DNA from 3 places in the Brevibacillus aydinogluensis genome. Region 1 is predicted to be linked to each of the others. Evidence: riboswitches for the same ligand, from Rfam matches in the RefSeq annotation. Region 1 holds a riboswitch; each other region holds the start of a gene.
The links. A riboswitch is a leader RNA that binds a small molecule or an ion and turns the genes downstream of it on or off. The one in region 1 is predicted to bind cobalamin.
Positions count from the first base shown of each region.

Region 2: another riboswitch for cobalamin. It lies ahead of Q7F15_RS04155 (ribonucleoside-diphosphate reductase subunit alpha); the one in region 1 lies ahead of Q7F15_RS13050 (iron chelate uptake ABC transporter family permease subunit).
Region 3: another riboswitch for cobalamin. It lies ahead of cobO (cob(I)yrinic acid a,c-diamide adenosyltransferase); the one in region 1 lies ahead of Q7F15_RS13050 (iron chelate uptake ABC transporter family permease subunit).

Region 1 is NZ_OY569118.1:2,642,617-2,644,876, forward strand. It holds gene Q7F15_RS13040 (hypothetical protein) at 1-225, opposite strand, end outside; gene Q7F15_RS13045 (sigma-70 family RNA polymerase sigma factor) at 195-743, opposite strand; partial or broken gene Q7F15_RS13050 (iron chelate uptake ABC transporter family permease subunit) at 841-996, opposite strand; cobalamin riboswitch at 1,162-1,364, opposite strand; gene Q7F15_RS13055 (M24 family metallopeptidase) at 1,379-2,260, opposite strand, start outside.
Region 2 is NZ_OY569118.1:859,220-861,479, reverse strand. It holds gene Q7F15_RS04160 (YisL family protein) at 165-518, opposite strand; cobalamin riboswitch at 716-915, shown strand; gene Q7F15_RS04155 (ribonucleoside-diphosphate reductase subunit alpha) at 1,107-2,260, shown strand, end outside.
Region 3 is NZ_OY569118.1:3,198,733-3,200,992, forward strand. It holds gene cobD (threonine-phosphate decarboxylase CobD) at 1-631, opposite strand, end outside; gene cobO (cob(I)yrinic acid a,c-diamide adenosyltransferase) at 631-1,179, opposite strand; cobalamin riboswitch at 1,381-1,593, opposite strand; gene Q7F15_RS15660 (hypothetical protein) at 1,685-2,203, opposite strand.

The DNA of each region.
Region 1 (2,260 bases):
GGCCGGTTGCTTGGGCTGCAGCGCATCGGGCCACCACATCCACAGGGCCAGCAGCGTCACCGCAGCGGACGCCGACGCCAGAAGCGGTCCGCGCCTCTGCCGCTGCGACCGCTGTCTGATGTGCTTTCGCACGGCTTCTTCCATTCCGGGGGTAAACGTCACGTCCTTGCACACCGTTTCGTCGGCCCGCTCCTTCAGCTCTCGCAGCCATTTGTCCCGTTCCATTCCCATTCCTCCCTTGACTCCATCCGCTGTCTCAACTGCTGCCGGGCGCGGTGCAGCCGTGTCCGGACCGTTCCCTCCGTCACGCCAAGCACTTCGGCCGTTTCCGCGATGGACAGATCGGCGTAGTAGTGCAGCGCGATCACCTGGCGGTACAGCGGCGGCAGCTCCAGCACCAGGCGAACCAGCTCGTCCCGTTGCGCCCGCTCCATGACCTGCCGCTCCGCGGACACGTCGCTCTCCCGGCTGATCCAGGAACGAGGCAGCAGGTTGCGAAACGCCCAGGAGCGCAGGCACCCTTTGCACTCGTTCACGGCGATCCGGTAGAGCCAGGTGCGGATGCTGCTCTCGCCGCGAAAACGGGGCAGGTGACGGTACGCTTTCAAAAAGACGTCCTGCGTGATGTCTTCCGCCAGACTGCGGTCTTTCACCATCAAGGTGACCAGGCGAAGCACGCGCGTCCCGTATTCCCGCATGATCTGTTCCAGCACCGCTTCCACCGTCGGCTGCAGTTTTTCCACGCGGCGCGCCTCCCTTCGTGTGCATTCACCTGTTTAGATGCGGCCGGCCGACGAAATGTTACAACGTTTATGGCGAAAAACGGGTCCAGGGGAGCGGGAGTGCGCCAAACAGCATGACCGATGTCGCCCCGACCGACGCCCCCGAAGAGACGCCCAGGATGTCGGGATCAGCGAGGGAATTGCGGACAAGTGCCTGGATGGCCGCCCCGACTACGGAGAGGCCATCCCCGACGAAAGCACCAATACATACTCGCCTGCCTGTTGTAAACCTGGCTCACATGTTTACGCACAAACAAAAAAGCACCTCCCGTATTGGACGGAAGATGCCTGTCTGCATGCGGACACGACAAAAGAACAGACGCGGAGCGCCGTTTCTTTCTGTCCCCTGCTTTCCACACATCCCCATCCTCGTGGGTAAAAGCGTGATCGCTTCACGGCAGGTCTCCTGGCTTGGGTTCATCGCTCCCTGCACCTTCCCATCTCGCCAGACCGGCGAGACAGTGGCTGTCGCAGGGCGCTCCCGTTACAGTGGCGGGACCGCGTCGGACTTTCACCGAACTTCCCTTTTAAGCCCCCCGGGCGGACCTGCACCCGGACGGCACCGTGAAACACCATATTCGTTTTTCGTCTGAGCCTTACCTGATGACGGTCAGCTGTTTCGGGAACTGCGTCAATACATCGCAGCCGCTGTCGGTCACCAGCACGTCGTCCTCGATTCGCACGCCCCCCACGCCCGGGAGGTAGATCCCCGGTTCGATCGTGAAGACCATGCCGGGACGAAGCACGTCCTGGTTTTGTCCGTGAACCGACGGATATTCGTGGACGTCCATGCCCAATCCGTGCCCCAGACGGTGCATGAAATACGGACCATACCCTTTTTCCTCGATTACGCGGCGAGCCGTTTGGTCGAGGTGAGCCAGCGTGACACCCGGACGCACCTCAGCGATGGCCGCTTCGTTGGCCGCAAGCACCGTCTCGTAGATTTCCCGAAGCTGTGCACTGATCTCGCCGATCGCAAAGGTGCGGGTGATGTCGGACACGTAGCCGTCAGCCGCCACGCCCAGGTCAAACAACAGCAGGTCTCCCTCGCGCACCTGCCGGCTGCCCGGGGTTCCGTGCGGCAGCGCCGATTTTTCGCCGGCCAGCACCATCGTGTCAAACGACGGCCCGTCAGCCCCCAACCGCTTCATCTGGTATTCCAGTTCGGCGACGATCTCCATCTCGGTGACGCCCGGTTTCACTTTTTTCAGACTCTCGCTCAGTGCCTGTTCCACCAGCCGCACGGCGTGCCTGATGCGGGCCACTTCCTCCGCCGACTTGATCAACCGCATTTCGCGGAGCGGTTCCTCCACGTCGGCGTACCGCTTGGCCGACACGACCGCGCTCATCGCTTCAAAGCGCTCCACAGTCATGTGGCTCTTCTCGATGCCCAACCGCGTCACTCCGGCGGGCAGCGCCTGCTTCAACACGTCATACGGATTATCCGTATCGGTATGCGTCAGGATTTGCTTGACCCC
Region 2 (2,260 bases), 1.8 Mb from region 1:
CCATTCTATATCAGACCGTTCTGATTCGCGGCGCACTCCGCTTCCGCGAGCATCCGCCGCTCTTGGCGCCGCTTGTCTTAGCGAACAACAACAAAAAAAGCCTCCACCCGGAACCTTTTGATCCGAGTGAAAGCTTTTCGACGTGTGTGCAAAGCACCGGCCGCCTACACGATTACGCGGTACCCGATCAGGATGACAAGCACCATCAGCGCGAGCGCGCCAACGAAAAATCCGATGCTGGCTTCCTGGCGGCGTGCCCGTCCCAGCGCCATTTCCATCAGCCCGAAGACGACAATCCCCAGCAGTCCCTTCACATAGTACAGGACGTCTCCCGTGTGGAACTTAAACAACATCCAACCACCCGTCACGACCACGATCACCATCATCACGCGCAGAAACATGTGAACGATGTTGCCCACTTTTTCCTTGCCGAGACGGAAAAGGATGTACCCGACGATCAGCAGGATGAATGCCACTTCCCAACCGCCTACGTGGGCTTTAAGATACGCATAGCTCACCGTTTGCTCACTCCTTGCCCAGTGCAATCTCCATACTCGTCTCATTATAACAGATTGGCAAGGGAAAAGCAGGGCGCGCAATGCTTGGCGGTTTTGTGACAGCTAGTCACTTGACCGGACCCGCTTTTTTGGAAGCGGCCAGCCAAGATCAGTCTTCCCTCCCACAACATATTGTGTTATAGTACCTTCATACAACCATATATAGTACGCTTTGTGGTGCGCTTGACCAGGATTCCGGCAAGCGCTTAAAAGGGAAGACCGGTGCAAGTCCGGCGCGGTCCCGCCACTGTAAATGGGGAGCGACTCTGTCAGATGCCACTGTCGATCGCATCGACGGGAAGGTTCAGAGAAGCGATGATCCATGAGCCAGGAGACCTGCCACAAAGACAACACCGTTGGAACCACGAGGATGGGGAGGTGTGGAATCGGTCACCGGCGGCGTGCCGCTCTTTCTGGCGCACGTTCCGCTTTGACACAGGCATGTTTGTTTCCACATGGGCAACATCAGCATCCTCTACCCGACGGGAGAGGATGCTTTTTTCATGAACCGCAAAGGAGAGGGATAGATTGCAAACGGTTGTCTCTGGCATTGACCAACGTATTACATCGCTGATTGGCGACATTCTGGCCGATTTTCCCCGGCTGCGCGCAGATGCCGTCATCCAGTCGGCGGCCATCAGAGCCAAACACAAAACGCTCACGGAACAGGAAGCGGCAAAAATCGTTGCCATGTCGGCCGCCGAACTGATTTCCAAAGAGGAGCCGGAATGGACCTACGTCGCCGCCAGGGCGTACCTCGCTGCCCTGTATCACGAAGCGGCCCGCAGCCGGGCGTATTCCTTTAGTCCTGCGCGTCCCTACGGTTCGTTTTTGAACCTGTTGAAACAGCTGGTGGAAAAGGGCATTTACAAACAGGAACTGCTGACCGCCTACCGTCCGGAAGAGATTGCGGAGCTGGAACGGGAGATTGATCCGGAAAAGGACAAGCTGTTTACCTATTTGGGGATCGTGACTCTCGCCGAGCGGTATTTGGCGAGGGATTACACCGGCAGCCTGTATGAACTGCCCCAGGAGCGGTTTATGGTCATCGCCATGCACCTCATGCTGCAGGAACCCCGCGAAAAAAGACTCGCGCTGGTAAAGGAAGCCTACTGGGCGCTCAGCCATCAGTACATGACCGTGGCAACGCCCACCATGGCGAATGCCGGCAAAGCACGGGGCGGACAGCTCTCCAGCTGCTTTGTCGACACGGTCGACGACTCTCTGCAGGGCATCTACGATTCCAACACCGACGTCGCCCGGCTGTCCAAGATGGGCGGCGGCATCGGCGTGTACATGGGAAAAGTGCGGGCGCGCGGCTCTTCCATCCGCGGCTATGAAAACAAATCCAGCGGGGTCATCCCGTGGATTCGCCAGCTGAACAATACGGCGGTCAGCGTCGACCAGCTCGGAACGCGCAACGGCAGCGTTGCCGTGTATCTCGACGTGTGGCACAAGGACATCCTGGCGTTTCTCGATTTGAAAATGAACAACGGGGACGAACGCCTGCGGGCGCATGACATCTTTACGGGTGTGTGCATCCCTGATCTGTTCATGGAAGCGGTGGAAAACCGGGCCGAGTTTCACTTGTTTGATCCGCATGAAGTGCGCACCGTCATGGGCTTTTCGCTGGAGGATTGCTACGATGAGGAGCCCGGGCGAGGCACGTTCCGCGAACGGTACGAGGCGTGCGTGCGGCATCC
Region 3 (2,260 bases), 560 kb from region 1:
GCGGAAACCGGGAAAGCTGGTCTGCCAGCGTAAACTGACGCTCCTCCGCGACAAAGTCGAGAAACGCCTCGTCGATCACCAGATGCGTGTCTGTCCTGTCGGTCCAGCCGGCCATCCGCAGCAGTTCTTCCGGTTCATACAAGAGGCCGGTCGGGTTATTGGGAGAACCGACAAAGACAAGGTCTGCCTGTTCAAACAGCCGGTACAGCTCCGCCTCGTCCGGCTTGAAGCCGCGATCTTCCCGCCCCGGGCAGGTCAGCACGCGGGCGCCGAACTGCCTGGAAAGTTGGGCATATTCGGAAAAACAAGGCGTGACGATGCCGACCGTCTGCGGCTTCAGTGCGAGGATCGCCAGGGCCATCGCCTCGGCCGCCCCGTTGGTCGGCAGAAGCCACGATGCCGGCAGGTTCAGCTTTGCCGCCAATGCGCTGCGAAACGACCGGTGCCCCGGATCGGGATAGTGAACCACCCGAGGCAGCACCTCCCGCAGTCCTTCCAGCACGCGGGCAGGCGGGCCCAGCGGGTTGATGTTGGCGCTGAAATCGACAAATTGCCCGACTTCCACACCGAAGCGCTCCGCCGCCGTAACCAGATCGCCGCCGTGACCGAACACCTCCAACACGGCGGTCATCAATACTCCACCCCCAGCACGGCGGGGATGCCTTCGTCATAGTAGTGCTTGACCGCTTTCATCTCCGTTACCAGATCGGCAATCGCGATGATTTCCGGCCGCGCGTCCCGTCCCGTAATCACCAGATGCACGTGGCTCGGCCTGTTTTTGATCGTGTCCACTACATCGTCCAGCGGCAGCACGTCCGCTACGGGAAAACGATCAATCGCCAGCGCGTTGTTCAATTCGTCGAGAATCACCATGTCGTATTCGCCGCCCAATACCTGCTCCTTGGCGTATCGCCACGCTTCCCGCAGAGCGGCGCGGTGCTCCTCGGGCGTTTTCGTCCAGGTAAAGCCGATGCCTTTTTGCACCATCTCGATGCCCAACCGGTCAAAGACGATTTTTTCCCCGTAGGTGCGTTCCGGCGACTTGATAAACTGTACCACCAACACACGCTTGCCGCGGCCGGTCGCCCGTACGGCCAGCCCCAGCGCCGCCGTTGTCTTCCCTTTTCCGTCCCCGGTGTACACCAGGACCAGTCCTCGCTTGTTGTCGGATTTGTTCATCGACCATTTCCTCCCCCTCTGGCCGGCCAACCAGGGACGCGATGCCAAACGGTCCGCCCCTTGTGCCAGCTCATCTACCGTTCACGGTGTCTTTTCAGATACAATAAAAAACGCTTTGCTTTCCTCGAAACCCAAAGGAAGCAAAGCGTCGACACGACGTCCACGACAATCCTCACCTTTTCCTTTGACCCGAAGGAAATCAGTGCTCACGCAAAACAGGCAGGTCTCCTGGCTTGAGGATCGCCGCTTTCCTTCTCCTTCCCACTCCCGCTGGAGCAGTGGATGGCTGTCGCCGCGAAGGAAAACTCCCCTCTTACAGTGGCGGGACCGCGTTGGATTTTCACCAAACTTCCCTTTAACTTCACCCGCCCGGAAGCGTCCGCGCAGGTGAAGACCTGTTTGCCGTATGCAGTTGTCGGTGCCGCACATGACCGGCACTTGTCTCCATCATAACAAAAGTGGCCGTGGATAGGAAGGAAAAAGCGAGCGGGCAATGGGCTGACTCTTAATCGACGGGCGCCATCGAGCCATCTGGATTCAAGATTTCTTCTGCTCTGGTTCCATTCACATTGGAGTAAACATGCAGATTGCGATTGGGGCCTTGAAGGTAAGCGATGGTGTACAGGTAGACTCGTTCATCTTTCCAGCCGATGAAGAAGGCGGCTCCTACTTTTCCGCTGCGAATCCCCTCTTGATCAATGACATGGTCGGGCACAGAGGACTGGTAATCCTCCTCGGTGAAAAAGCGGTACAGCCAGAATTCATCACAGCCGTTTTCGAGATCCCCCTGGTCATCCACGAGAACGTACCTGTCACCGAACAGTGCGGCGACTTCTTGTTTGGTTGAGCCGATTGTTACGTTGTCTTTTATCCTGGCAACGGTTTGCAGCACTTCTTCTTCACGGACCGTCTGTCTTTCGGGTGGGAGTACGAAGATTCTGTTAAATAAATCAAAGGGATAACAGGCGACCAGGATCGCGGCCATGACTGCGGGAATCAGATATAGGTACGTTTTTCCTTGCAAAATGGTTTGTCCCCCTTCGTTCTTTGAACAGCAGCGAAAACACGTCACGCTTGCATT